2 regions of the Paenibacillus sp. FSL H8-0283 genome follow, and region 1 is predicted to be linked to the other one. Evidence: riboswitches for the same ligand, from Rfam matches in the RefSeq annotation. Region 1 holds a riboswitch; the other holds the start of a gene.
The links. A riboswitch is a leader RNA that binds a small molecule or an ion and turns the genes downstream of it on or off. The one in region 1 is predicted to bind FMN.

Region 1 (7,646 bases):
GATTCGGGAGCAATAACATCAATTTTGCCTTCACCATCTACTACGGAATTCATAAATAGATTGAAAGGATAATGCTGATCCGGCGGAGATATACCGAAAGGTTCAAGGGCCGTGTTCAGATTATCATAACAACTGGGATGGTCCTTTTTATCATATAAGACCTCATACATTTCCGGACGACAGGCCGAATTGAAAAAATCATGAATACCTACAGTTTCACTGACAATGGAAATGAGAGGTTTATAACGGTTGGAATACAGACATTGTCCCGGTTTAATCCTGTAATTGCGCAGAACATCGAGGGTTACCCCGGGATCAAGCCGATTATTAATATTCTGGGCATCATAAGCGACAAAATCAACCACTTGCTGCCCCTCCAGATCAGTTATACGGATCAGTGAGCCTTTTTTCACTTTAAGAGCGTAGCCTGTCTTGGCAGGAATGTGAATAGATTGCTTATGAGATTCCGTTGAATTCATCCCTATCTCCTCCGAGGTCTTTTTACTTCAGTATGCGGAGATGACATTGCTTTCATGCACTATAGCAAGTAATGTAGGCATGTGAATATAAAGAATAAGAATAGGGTGCACGAAAGATTACTCATCAGAAACGTGTGAAATTTTGCGTTTATGCTGGAAACAGTGGATTACCTCTCATCCCGATCCAGAGGTCTGATTGTTCAAGCTGTCCAGCCAGATGTAATAACCAATCTTCGCGTCCCTTGGTTGCCATCACTTGAACGCCCATTGGCAACCCTTCAGGTGTCATATGCAGAGGTACACTTATCGCAGGCTGACCTGTCAGATTCGCAAGCTGGGTGAACGGTGTATACGTAAGACTTGGCTCAAACATTTCATAGATGAGTTGCTGCTGCTGGGTCTTGTCCAATTCACTAATCCGCATTAGGTTACGAATCTGTTCGTCATGAGGCGTTAATTCACCAATCTTAGGCGCAGGAAAAGCATTAACAGGTGTGACGTAGAAGTCATAACGCTCGAACAAAGTGGACATCTGAGCTGCAGCTACATCCCATTCAGCTAAGCTATGTACAAATTCCGCAGCGGACACCTTTTTGCCTGCTTCAGCCAGAACCCAGGATTCAATCTCCATATCATCGGAGGTCAGAGCCCGGCCCATGGAGCGTTCCATGGAAGAGATCATCGCGGCCATCTCACCACTGTTCATCATGTAATAGTTCTCCATCAGCCTGACTCCATTGACTGGACTCAGTTTTTCTTCAACATGATGACCTTGATCTTCCAACCAGCGAACGAGCTTGTATACAGACTCTTTGGCTTCTGCGCTGACAGGTGTTCCCACGGGTGAATCCGTTGTGTATGCAATTTTCAGTTTGCGTTGATGTGGATAGCTCATATCAGCCAAGTAACTGCCTGGAAAGAGTGGAGCATGGAACGCAGCTTCGGGCTGAATGACTTGTAACGTATCAAGCAATGCAGCACTGTCCCGAACCGAGCGAGAGAGGGCAAAATCAATCGATGCGCCTTGCCATTGACGACCAACTCCCGGTCCTACAGGTGTGCGCCCGCGGGTTGGCTTCAATCCAAACAATCCGCTAAAGGAAGCCGGGATACGAATCGAACCTCCTCCGTCACTGGCTCCGGCAAGGGGAACAATACCCGAAGCTACAGCGGCAGCGGCACCACCACTTGAACCACCTGGGGAGTGGTTGATATTCCATGGATTGCGAGTGGGACCATGAAGACGGGGCTCGGTAATATTTTTCAAACCAAATTCAGGCGTATTGGTATGTCCTATGAAGATAAAGCCTGCATCACGGAGTCGAGTGACAAAATTGGAATTGCGTAATGCCCGATGCTCGCTGAACAAACGGGAGCCTGAAGTCAGAAATTCACCTTCCAAGGATTGCGAGATATCTTTCAGGAGCAGGGGCACACCGGCAAAAGGTTGTTCTCCAGGGCGAACCAAACCGGCTTCCTCACGTGCGCGATTTTCATATGTACGAATAACCGCATTAAGTTGCGGATTCACTTCTTCAAGGCGTGCAAACGCCGCTTCAAGCATTTCAACCGGGGATACTTCCCGGGATCGGATCAGTTCAGCCAAACCTACGGCGTCGTAGGAGGTATATGAGAATGAAGACATCATGATCGTTCCTCTCTGAATATAATTCATCTGTTTATTCCATATGTCATCGTACCACCGGATTAGACAAAAGACAAAACATAGAAGAATCGTAGTGCGATGATATACATACTCGTTATGAGGTTGGAGGGAAAAGAGGGGGAGTATTTGCATATGCGATATAGAAATAAAGCACAGGGTTAATAGCTCATATTGCTAATTGAAAAAATGAACGAGTAATATCGAGTAATGGCAATAAAAAAACCAATGCTCATCTAATTTGATGTGCAATGGTTTTATTTTATATTTGACTATTTGTTTATATGTGAACCTCAGATATATCTACTTATTCTGTACGCAGCTTTGGTGCAGCATCGGCCGCAGTTGATGATCTTTCCTGCTGTCTGGAAATGGCGAAGAGGGCCACCCAGATCAGAATAAAACCAAGCAGCTGCTCCCATGTAATCAGTGTACGGAAAGCAATCCAGTTCACCAACACACCCGCCATCGGGAAGCTAAGTTCTGCGAGTGTTGCAACAGAGGCTTTGGTTGACGACAGACCTTTGTAATACAACAGAAGACTTAGCAAACCTGGCAACAATGCCTGACCGAGAATGTTGAGGATGACAGCGGTCTGTTCACCCGTTCCGGACGGGAATGTCCATGCTGCACCTTCATTCCACGTCATAAAGATCAGGAGGGGAAGAGCAACGACAAAGCGCAGGGAGGTGACCGTTTCATAACGCGCCTGTCCCAGCATCAATCGTCCCATAACGGTTGAACCTCCCCATAAGGCAGCGGCCCCAAGGGATAACAAGCTTCCAGCATGAATCCAGTTGTCCCAGTTACCTAATGGCAATGTGAAGCCAAATGTAAGTAGGTACGTTCCTGCTAATGCAATGAAGAACAATCCACCGAAGCGACGTGGTAACGTTTCTTTTAGTAACAGTTTAGCCAGCACGATAGCGAAGAGTGGTTGCATTTTTTGCAATAAAAGCACCGTATTCGGATCGTTATGTGTAAGCGCCATGGTGAACAATACCGTTGCGAGTGCTGATCCTCCCCATGAGATAAAAATCACGGCAATCCAGTGGCGAGCACGCAGGTTTTTCAGATCAGCCCGAAATTTCCACAGTACGGGAATGGCAATAAGGCTGACGATGATATGTTCCACCAGTACAATCTGCGTGGATGTCATCGTGTTTAGCAAAATAATTCGGAAGAGTGGGTCGACACCCCATAAGGCGGCGCCGAGAACTACAAGCCAGAATCCGGTATTACTTCGTTCCTTGCGGTAAACAGGTGATGCTGCTGATGTCTTTTCCATATTCAGGACTCCTTCGTCAGAACACGGAATCTTCAGTTGGCAAAATCGACAAAAGCCCCCGTTTTGGTATATACCAAATAAACGGGGGCTCATCCAAGGACATGCGTCAGGAAAGAGGCCTTCCCGTGAACGGCATGTCAATGTGTTGATCTTCTCTCATCCGGACTGTACCGTCGGCCTTGGATTCACACCAAGTCAGTCGCTAGATGTCCTTCGTTAAGAACAATTAGCGAGTCGCGGGCTGGTTCCGAAGAACATCACCGCCGGTTGGGAATTGCACCCTACCCCGAAGATCCTATTCAATTATATAGTGTGTTGAACAAGCTGTAACATTAATAAGTTCATCTTATTCCTGTAAGCGCTAGCAGTTCAAGCATTTTTTTTAGAAAACGATTTTCCAGCTTCCTTGCTGTCTGCGAAGGAGCACGATCTGACCTGCGTGATACGCATCATGGAGTACCCAGCGAGCTAGTTCGTGTGCCCATTTCTCTTCGGAGTCCATATATGCGGCTTCAAGATCAGACTCTTGTAGTGCAGCCAATTGATCTCGCAACTGCTGGGCTAATCGAGTTGTACCCTGCAGCAGTGTATTCCATCCGGCTGCGTCCGTTGCATCTCCAGGATTCCCAAATGTGTATTCATTGGAGTCTACAGCAGGAAGGGTAGGCTCCTTACCTTGCATGCGACATAATAAGCGATGGTTGTAATAATACATATGGTTAACCAACTGCCAGATGCTTAATCCCCCTGAAGGTGGAATCCAGGCTGCTTGTTCTGCTGTAAGACCCTCCAAGGATTTCGACAAAGGTACAATCCAATTACATTGATCCCAAGTATCATCCTTTTGAATAAGTAACACATCTAGTGCTGTTGTGTTCGTCATTGCCTTTTCCTCCTTGCGTATAATTGTGATAGGTGATGTAACTAGCTAAAACTGATTAATAAGGTTACACTTAATATAACACATCAAAGATGAGTTGTAACCTTCTTTATTTAATTAGATAGTTACGATGAACGGAGGTATATATGGACAGGTTATGGACCGATTTTGTAAACAGCGATTATCATGACTGGCGTGGGGGAGATCGATCGGAGGACAGGCTCGGGAAGGCGAGCTGGCAGCAAGATTTTCTGGAACGATGGCAACTTAACGCTTCTGTCCCTGCATCTCCAGAAGAGGAGTTGTCGATGAGAAATTTCAGGAATGAATTGATAGCTCTTGGAGCCCGCTTATCTTCTGGAGCATCATTAACGGATATAGAAAAACAATGGTTGAACGGCGTTATGGAAGCAGGGCATGTGAGAAGAACATTGACTACAATTGATCAGGAACTGAAACTCCAACTGGTAGCTGTAGAAGCACATTGGAGTCAGGTTATGGCTGAGGTAGCTGCTGACTTTGCTTTGACTTTGGTAGAGGGAGAAGGCGGCAGGATTCGGATCTGTGATAATTCGGATTGTCGCTGGATGTTCTATGATGATACCCGAAGCAGAACACAGAAGTACTGTGATGATAAGATGTGTGGCAATCTGATGAAGGTCAGAAGATTTCGGGCGAAACGTAAATCCCAAAATTGATAAATACTAACAATAACTATATAATGTATATATACTAGCGAAAAAATAGTCAGAAGCAGTACAGATTCGTAAGCAGGATGTGATCGTCTTTCAAACCAAAATAGATGGGAGATGTTTCTTGTGCGGACAAGTTATCTGTTGAAAAATGGCTGTGTGTTGTCGATGGATGCTAAAATTGGACAGTATAAGAGGGCGGACGTTCTGATTCAGGATTCACTGATCATGGCTATTCAGCCCGACCTGGATATTCCGGATGCGGAGATCATTGATGCTTCATCGATGATTATTATGCCTGGGCTGGTGGACACACATCGGCATATGTGGGAATCACTTGTCAAAACAGCGGGAACCAACTGGTCGTTACCAGTTTATTTGCAAAATCTCTATTATGGTGCAATGGGAAGCAAGCTCCGCCCACAAGATAGTTATATTGCCAACCTGCTCGGTTCCTTGGAAGCGCTTAACGCAGGAGTGACGACAGTAATGGATTGGAGCATGCCATATTCCCCTGACCATACGGATGAACTGATTCGTGGACTTCAGGATGCTGGCATTCGGGCGGTATTTGCTCACGGAGTACCTGGTGAGACGGACTACTGGAATCGGGATAGTCAACTCACGTATTCGAATAATGATGTGAGAAGAGTCAAAGAACGTTATTTTTCATCACGGGATCAATTACTTACTTATGGGCTTGCCATTCGTGGTCCGGAGTTCAGTCATTGGGATACAACCGTGAAAGAGATCGAGCTAGCACAAGAACTGGATGCGATCTGTTCAATGCATGCCGGATTTGGCAGTTGGGGATCTGTGGATCGCTCGATCAGTCACTTGTACGAAGCGGGACTGTTAAGTCCACGGGTGAACATCGTTCATGGTAACACCATGGGCATGGATGAATACAAAATGCTGGCAGATAGCGGCGCTTCCTTGTCGGTCACACCTGAGGTTGAAATGATGATGGGTCATGGATATCCGGCCACCGGCTATTTTCTTGAACATGGGGGAACCCCTACACTTGGTGTAGATGTGGTCACGTCCACAGGCGGAGATATGTTCTCGCAGATGAAGTTTGCACTTCAAGCTGAACGCTCCAGAGCCAATGAACAACTTTTGCAGCAGGGTGAGATGCCTGGTGAGTTGAACTTGCAGTCCAGCCAAGTGCTGAGATTTGCAACTTCGGCTGGTGCCCAAGCATTGGGATTAGAACAGAAGGTCGGTACGTTGGCCCCAGGGAAAGAAGCGGATCTGATCATGATTCGTACCACCGATCTGAATATGTTCCCCGTTCATGATCCAATCGGCGCTGTTGTGCAATTTGCCAATCCATCCAATGTGGATACGGTCTTTGTGGCAGGTAGACTCGTGAAGCGAGAGGGTAAGCTGTTGAATGTTGATTTGGATGCGATTCGTCATGCGGCGATGCAGAGCAAGGATTATTTGTTAACCCAATACCGGATGTCGGACGCGGAGAGAATTACGTTCTCATAATTTACTTTTTCATAGAAACCTGAAATGAAGTCAGTTTGTATTTTTATATACAATTCTATCTATAGTAAGAAATGAAGGGCCGCATAATGATATGTGGCTCTTTTACATGCCTTCATATCGTCGAATTAGACAGGATAAGGGAGGAAGATACAGCGGAAAAAGACGAAAAGAGCTCTCTTTTTCTTAACTTCAGATAACAAGGAACTAAAGATGTTTTTCGCGTAAAATTAAGCACATAAAAACTGCGCATAATATAAATTATACGCAGTTTTGTTTTAAATCCATTTTCATATTCATCCACGTGCAACAGATCATGATAATTTTCGCGAAAAAAGAACAAAATAAGTGATCTTTAAAAATAAATTTAACCAAGCAACGCGATAACGTGTAGAATTCGATAGGTTTTTATAGGTGATCGATAAGATAGAACAAATGACTTTTTCATAGAACAGATGGGAAGCCATCCAATCGCTGCTACATCCATAGCACATTCAAGATTCATGACGAGAGGAACATGACTATGCGTGAGAACAAACAACGATCTTCATTATTTCGCAAAAAACCAATTGCCTCGAAGGGCGATAACAACAGTGCATTGAAACGGGCGCTTGGTCCGTTGGACTTAACCACACTTGGCGTAGGAGCTATTATTGGTACCGGAATTTTTGTGCTGACCGGTGTAGCTGCCGCAACGTATGCTGGCCCAGGCCTTGTACTGTCATTTTTACTGGCAGGTATCATATGTGCATTCGCGGCATTGTGTTACTCGGAATTTGCCTCAAGCATCCCGGCATCGGGTAGTGCGTACACGTATAGTTATACGGCTTTTGGCGAAGTGATTGCCTGGATTCTGGGATGGGATCTGATATTGGAGTATGGATTCGCGAGTGCGGCGGTAGCCAGTGGATGGTCAGGATATTTCCAGACGTTATTGTCCGGATTCGGATTGGAGTTACCACATGCGCTTACGAGTGCGTTCAGCCCGGAAAAGGGAACCTATTTTGATATCACGGCTGCTGTCATTACGTTAATTATTACTTTCCTACTTACCCGAGGAGTGAAGGAAGCCGCTCGTGCGAACGGCATCATGGTAGCGATTAAGATTATCGTGGTGTTGATCTTCATTGGTGTAGGTGTTTTCTATGTA
Region 2 (7,646 bases), 480 kb from region 1:
CAGGAAAACGATGATATCTCCCCACGCATGAGTGAGAATAGATATACACTGCAACAGGTACTGGGGCTCGGAGAATCCTTCGACGTGAATATGAGGGAAATGGTTCTGGGTGGCAAGCACGTTGGGTTGCTGATGATCACCGGCTTCGCCAAGGATGAGATTTTGCTTGAAGTGTTGAAAAGACTGACCTATCTCACGCCGGATGACGTGTCCGGACATGCTCTCAAATCTTATTTTGAATGTTACATTCCCCATATTCAGGTGGAGAAAGTCGAGAAGATGAGTGCGGTCATCAACAAGGTTCTTACCGGTATGAGCGCAATGTTCGTTGAAGGAGACCGCTCGGTCTTAATTATGGATACCCGGAGTTATCCAGTACGTTCACCCGAAGAACCTTCCTTGGAAAGGGTAGTCCGAGGTTCCAGAGACGGCTTTACCGAAACACTCCTGACTAACGTGACCCTGGTGCGTCGCAGAATACGCGACCCGGGACTGAAGTTTGAGATTATGCAGGTGGGGCGGAGAACACAAACCGATGTCTGCGTGGTGTATATTGATGATATTGTGGATAAAGTGCAGGTCGATTCAGTTCGTGAAAAAATTCAGCGAGTAGATATCGATGGTATTCCCGCAGCCGATAAACAGCTGGAGGAAGCGATTATCAACAAGGGTTGGAATCCGTTCCCACTCGTTCGTTATTCGGAACGACCAGATGTTACAGCTTCTCATTTGCTGGAAGGACGAGTCGTCATTTTCGTAGACACTTCCCCCAGTGTGATGATTCTACCAACGACCTTTTTCGACCTATGTGAGCATGCGGAGGAGAACAGACAGACGGCCTTGATGGGAACATATTTACGATGGGTGCGTTTTGCAGGGATTCTCATCTCGTTGTTTTTGCTACCATTATGGCTTCTCATGGTTATTGACCCTTCGATTAAACCGATGGGACTTGACTTCATTGGTCCACAGGAAAATGTAAAGCTACCGCTGATTCTACAGTTTCTACTGATCGAACTGGGCGTCGATTTATTACGTATGGCAGCGGTCCATACGCCTACACCTCTGGCATCGGCTATGGGCTTAATCGCGGCCATTCTAGTCGGGGATATCGCGGTGAAAACAGGATACTTTGTCAATGAGGTTGTGCTCTATATGGCCATCGCAGCCATCGGTATGTTTGCCACGCCAAGTTACGAATTGGGTCTCGCCAATAGGCTGGTCAGGCTGGTTCTGCTAGTCGCTGTTGCGATATTCAAGGTTCCGGGGTTGGTCGTGGGCTGTACATTACTCATATTGGCGCTCACCGTTCACCGGTCGTACAATTCTTCGTATCTCTGGCCTTTTATACCGTTTAATGCAAAGGCCTTGGGCAACTTTTTATTCCGGCTTCCGCTACTGGAAAATAAAAAACGTCCATCATTCAATAAAACCCGTGACAACACCAAAATGTCCGATGATCCGGACGGGGAACTGCAAAAAAGTAAAAAACACAAATGATCTTCCAAAAAATCCATTCATCTCGCTGCCTAATTTGATATACTGGTGTAAAATCATTGGAATATCAATTGTTCCAGTATATAAAAAGTGAGGAATGCAGATTATGTATTTACATGGTACAAGTAAAATAAATGCGCAAGGACATCTGGAGATTGGCGGAGTTGATGCAACAGATCTGAAAGAACAATTTGGAACTCCCCTGTACGTTGTGGACGAGCAATTGGTTCGCGAGCGTTGCAGAGAGTACATGGAAGCATTCCGTGCTTCCGGATTGGGCTTCCAGGTTGCTTACGCAAGTAAAGCATTCTGTGTAATGGCGATGTGTGCCCTTGCAGCTGAAGAAGGACTTTCCCTGGATGTCGTATCTGACGGTGAACTGTTTACTGCACTGCAAGCAGGATTCCCGGCTGAGCGCATTCACTTCCACGGTAACAACAAAACGCTGGAAGAGATCGAAATGGCTCTTGATGCAGAGATTGGATGTTTTGTTGTTGATAACTTCAATGAATTGCATCTGTTGCAGGCTGTAGCAGCGGACAAAAATCGTAAAGTAAACATTTTGCTTCGTGTGACGCCTGGTGTTGAGGCACATACGCATGAATATATTTCCACAGGTCAAACGGATTCCAAATTTGGATTCGATATCGGTAATGGTACAGCATTTGAAGCGATTGACTTGGCTTCCAAGCAGTCTAACCTGGTATTGCTCGGTGTGCATTCCCACATCGGTTCCCAGATCTTCGAAGTTGAAGGCTTCCAGATGGCTGTTCAACGTGTTGCCGAATTTGCAGCAAGTGTATATGAGCGTCTTAATGTTGCTTTCAAAGTGGTTAACCTTGGTGGGGGATTCGGAATCCGTTATATCGATGGAGATACGCCGCTTAAAGTTGCACAATACGTGAAGGCTATTACAGATGCCGTTAAAAATCATTTTGCTCAAATCGGCTATGCCGTACCTGAGATCTGGGTTGAACCAGGCCGCAGCATCGTGGGTGAAGCGGGAACAACGCTGTATACCGTTGGAACAAGCAAAGACATTCCAGGCGTGCGTAAATACGTTGCCGTGGATGGTGGTATGACCGATAACCCACGTCCTGCTTTGTATGAATCCAAGTACGAAGCTGTGCTTGCTAACCGTGCGAATGAGGCTGCTCAGGAAACGGTATCCGTTGCGGGTAAATGCTGCGAGAGTGGCGATATGTTGATCTGGGATCTGGACCTGCCAAAAGTGGAAAGTGGCGACCTACTCGCTGTAGCTTGCACAGGTGCGTATAACTACTCCATGGCGAGCAACTACAACCGGATTCGTCGTCCAGCCGTTGTCTTTGTCAAAGACGGTCAAGGGGATGTCGTGGTACGCCGTGAGACGTATCAAGATATCATCCAGAATGACCTGGTACCTGCGCGCATTGGAAAACAGCCAGTTACTCGCTAATTCGTCAAAAGATAATGCGTTTCTGCATTATTCAAGATATAGCGCTCTTAAAGTTAAAGCAGATGAAAAAGGAACTTCCTTTTTTGTCTGCTTTTTGAGTATTTGAGCTAAATCATGAAAAAAGTTGCCGTTTTTTTTGCGATCCAGACATTTTCGGTGTACACTAAGAAAAGTGCTGTAATGCTTGGCCCAGGGTCATGCGTTCTGGCACCATTAACGATGGTCAATACGAAAGGAGTCATTTACATATGGCGAAACAAGCGAAAATTAAATTGGCAAACGGCGGAGAAGTTCTGATCGATCTGTTCGATCAAGAAGCTCCAAACACAGTAGCAAACTTTGAGAAACTGGCTAATTCCGGTTTCTACAATGGTCTTACATTCCACCGTGTTATCCCGGGCTTTGTAGCTCAAGGCGGATGCCCTAACGGTTCCGGTGCAGGTGGCCCAGGTTACACAATCAACTGTGAAATTAACCCAAACAAACATGAGCGCGGAACACTTGCTATGGCACATGCTGGCCGTAACACAGGTGGAAGCCAGTTCTACATCTGCTACCAACCGCAACCACATTTGGATGGACAACATACGGTATTTGGTAAAGTAACTAAAGGTATGGAGTTCGTGGATGCTTTAGAAGGTAAAGACAAAATGGAAACTGTTGAAGTTGTAGAAGCTTAATACCTTCACCTTAACTGGATCCATACATGAAGTGCTTCTTTTATAGAAGCACTTTTTTTATTTTTACATACTTGAAATCGGTGATTAGAAAGGATGAATAAAACCTTGGATATGGTTACTCAGCTAAGCTTGTTAAAACAAATTTATAGTGAGCGCACGTTGTGGGATGAAGAATTGCAGGCATCGCGCCATGTCGTTCCGGATAGTCTATCCGTAAAGGATCGAGAAGCGCTTGAGGCAGCCGGGCATGAACCGAATCGCTTTGTACGTCCGCAACATGATGAAACGATTACTGAGCTGAAAAAAGTTGCGAATCAATGGACGATCAATGATGCAGCGCAGGCCTTTGTATCCTCTTTGTGGTCAGCACCCATGATCTGGCGCTCGTTGCTTACGGGCAAGCTTATTGCGAGCAGTATGCCAAGTCATGAACATACGCCATATCCATCTTCGAACACTTGTAAGATCTGCGGATTAAGTGTAGATCAAGCAACCGACACAACGCTGCAATGGTATTGGCGGATGACCAATGGAACCCCGTTGGACGGTGATCCTTTTGGATGCGTGTTGGCACTTCGAGAGCTGGCTACCGCACAGGAGCTTCCAATACCCAATGAGTACGACCGCTGGACATTCCGTGCGGTGTTAACGGTGCTGCGCGAATTACCTCCCAAAACACGTTACAGCAAGGCAGCAGTAGCGCTCAAGAAGGAACGTCTTTTGCCTACACAGAAGGAATATGCTTACCGTGATTTGCTTGAGACGTTAGCTCTGATTGGCATATTGGATACGCCGGAACATCCCGGAATGATCACGGAATTCACCTCTTATATGCAGCGTGACGCACGCCCCAATGTGCGGGTGGAAGTGCAGGCCCCTCTGGCGTGGTGGGATTCATCTGTCGGAATTAATGAGAACAACCTGAACAAGATATTTCATGATTTTGATCTGAATAATATATCTCTTGCGGATAAGCCTGATGAGAGTCCAGCTCTAAAGGACACGATCTTAGGGGCATTGGAGAAGAAGAGAAGTGTTCGTGGAAAAGTACCAAAGGCATCTCCTGATGCAGGTACCGGGGAGGTACAGTCTGGCGATGTGTATGCTGTTCGGGTCCGAGAAGGTGTATGGGTGACTGTATATTGTCATGAAGTCAGAGACAAGCGCGTCATCGTTGAATATCTGGATGGTGTCTTTCCAGAGATGCCGGGTAAAGCAGATTTGCATGGGACGTTTCGACCGAGAGCGAATGGACGCTGGAAATGCTCGGCTATTGCGATCGATTCCACAAGTTGGGTCAGAAGGGTGGCAAGAGAGTTCCCGCTTCCGACTTCGCCCCTGCAAGAACCTGATCGCACTCCATTCCATAATGCCAAAGAATTAAAGCATATGGCGAGCTGGTGTTTTCCTGATATGTAGAATGATACGATGGATGTGAAATGTGTCTCCAAACAAAAACCGTGCCTCCTTGAGAGGAAGCGGTTTTTTGTTGTTTCTTAGCTTATTAAAAGTTAGTATGTGACAAAAAGGAACAAAAAACAATTGATTTTTTGGCATTAAAGTGCTAACATCCAAGTAATAACGAAAGCAATCCTTCAGGGCAGGGTGCAATTCCCTACCGGCGGTGATGCATCAAGTGTCTGGACATATGTCCAGCACTTGATGCAAAGTCCGTGACCTGTCTGCCATTGGCAGATGGCTGATCTGGTGTAATTCCAGAACCGACAGTATAGTCTGGATGGGAGAAGGAGAGGTGCAGACCTAACAGGTTTGCATTCAGCAGGAGTATTGCTGCACAGTCACGATTTGTGATGCTTGGACTGTGCAGGGAAGATCCGGTTACGCCGGACAGTTCCATACATATGCCGCACTATAAAAGCTCTTTACCTGTAATTGATGTTCATTAAGGTATGTGTCTATTTTCACTTGCCCGAAATGAAGTTTTGGGCAAAGTGTTGGCGTGCTGTATCCATTTCACTCCTGCTGGTGACAATTGTCTCTCATCATCCCCATCGAACTGATTGTTCGACGGGGATTTTTTAATAAACAAGACTTTAAACCGCGGGGTGAACGGATTTGGAAATGATCAATGATGAATTTTATATGGCACTGGCATTGGATATGGCGGAACGAGCACAGGGACAGACGGGGGTTAATCCGGTCGTTGGATGTGTAGTTGTGAAAGAGGGTCGTATTGTAGGCCTGGGGAGCCATCTGAAACGTGGAACCGGTCATGCAGAGGTGCATGCACTTAACATGGCAGGCAGTGATGCAGAAGGAAGTACGGTATACGTTACACTTGAGCCTTGTAGTCATTATGGCAAGACGCCACCTTGTAGTGAACGCCTGATTCATGAAAAGGTGAAACGTGTTGTGGTATGTTGTGAAGATCCAAATCCGCAAGTATCCGGCAGGGGTATAAGCATGCTTCGTCAACAAGGCATTGAAGTTGAAGTTGGCGTACTGCGTGAGCGTGGAAGACGCATGAATGAAAAATTCATTAAGTTTATTACAACGGGTCTACCTTTCGTGACACTGAAGACGGCTACTACTTTGGATGGCAAAATTGCAACGCGCAGCGGAGACAGCAAGTGGATCTCTAACGAGCCCGCTCGTGAGATTGTGCATGCCCTTCGTCATCGGCACCAGGGAATTATGGTTGGCGTCGACACGGTAATCGCCGATAATCCGGAACTTACAACCCGTTTGCAAGTCGAAGGCATTAGTCCAGTGCGCATTGTAGTGGATTCCAAGTTACGTCTTCCCGTAGGTGCCAAAATGGTTAAGGATGGTCTTGCTCCAACATGGGTGCTGACAACAGACGAAGCCAGTCCTGAAGCTGCTGAACGTTTGGAAGCCTACGGCGTCGAGATTATACGCTGTGGTCCTGGACCACGTGTGGATCTGTTAAACGGTCTTAGCAAGTTGGGTGAGCGTGACATTGGTTCAATTTTGCTTGAAGGTGGAGGCACCTTGAATGGAGCCATGCTGGAGGCAAGGTTGGTCGATCGACTGCTCATGTTTATCGCTCCGAAGATTGTAGGCGGTTATGATACACCTGGAAGCTTCCGCTTCGAGGGTGTGGAACGTATGAATCAGGCGATTCAATTGAATCAGTTGGAGATCGAACAAGTTGGAGATAATATCAGCATTGGCGGTATTCCGGTGTGGCCTGAATAAATAAATGGATTTGAAAGTAGAAAGTTAGGTTCTTTATAACTTGAAAAAGGGAGGCGGCAGCATGTTTACCGGTTTGGTGGAAGAAGTCGGTCAGATCCGGCGTATTGGTCGGAAAGGCGAAGCGATGGTCCTGAATATCGGAGCTTCCGCCATCATGGACGATCTGAAGATTGGTGATAGTGTAGCAGTGAACGGCGTGTGCTTAACTGCGACAACGCTCGAAGGTGGAGGTTTTACCGCCGATGTAATGCCTGAAACCTATCGCCATACCAATCTCAGTCAGCTGCAATCTGGCAGTAAAGTTAATCTGGAGCGGGCCATGCAATCAGGCGGTCGTTTTGGCGGCCATATCGTTCAGGGCCATGTTGATGGTACTGGAGTGATCGGCAGTATAACACGTGATCAGAATGCAATTGTGTTTGAGATCAAGCCTGATGATCACCAGTTGTTCAAATATCTGATCCCCAAAGGATCAGTTACACTGGATGGCATTAGCTTGACCGTTGTCCATACATCGGATACCGCATTCACGGTTTCCATTATCCCGCATACCATTGGTGAAACTGTACTAAATGTAAAAAAGACAGGGGATACCATTAATATCGAATGCGATATTTTGGGCAAATATGTGGATCATCTGCTCCAGTATGGGAGAGGACATCGGGAGACAGGTGCTGGCAAGCCGCGCAGTATCAGTGAAGATTTTCTCTCCAATCACGGATTTGCATAAATAGAGAACAGAAATTAACTGGAGGTGGACCAATGTCAGAACAATCCATTCTGGACACAATAGAAGAAGCCATATATGATCTCATGCGTGGTAAACCCGTCATTGTTGTGGATGATGAAGA

Region 2: it holds a riboswitch for FMN, as region 1 does, so the genes downstream of both, ribD (bifunctional diaminohydroxyphosphoribosylaminopyrimidine deaminase/5-amino-6-(5-phosphoribosylamino)uracil reductase RibD) here and MHI52_RS17620 (DMT family transporter) in region 1, are expected to answer to the same signal.

The regions. Positions count from the first base shown of each region.
Region 1 is NZ_CP150295.1:3,941,260-3,948,905, reverse strand. Features, by position in the region: gene MHI52_RS17630 (urea carboxylase-associated family protein) at 1-479, opposite strand, end outside; gene MHI52_RS17625 (amidase) at 628-2,124, opposite strand; gene MHI52_RS17620 (DMT family transporter) at 2,450-3,430, opposite strand; FMN riboswitch at 3,575-3,728, opposite strand; gene MHI52_RS17615 (DinB family protein) at 3,813-4,313, opposite strand; gene MHI52_RS17610 (CGNR zinc finger domain-containing protein) at 4,457-5,008, shown strand; gene MHI52_RS17605 (amidohydrolase family protein) at 5,129-6,499, shown strand; gene MHI52_RS17600 (amino acid permease) at 7,020-7,646, shown strand, end outside.
Region 2 is NZ_CP150295.1:4,423,036-4,430,681, reverse strand. Features, by position in the region: gene MHI52_RS19735 (spore germination protein) at 1-1,500, shown strand, start outside; gene lysA (diaminopimelate decarboxylase) at 1,604-2,935, shown strand; gene MHI52_RS19725 (peptidylprolyl isomerase) at 3,184-3,615, shown strand; gene MHI52_RS19720 (hypothetical protein) at 3,709-5,034, shown strand; FMN riboswitch at 5,203-5,369, shown strand; gene ribD (bifunctional diaminohydroxyphosphoribosylaminopyrimidine deaminase/5-amino-6-(5-phosphoribosylamino)uracil reductase RibD) at 5,692-6,795, shown strand; gene ribE (riboflavin synthase) at 6,857-7,525, shown strand; gene MHI52_RS19705 (bifunctional 3,4-dihydroxy-2-butanone-4-phosphate synthase/GTP cyclohydrolase II) at 7,558-7,646, shown strand, end outside.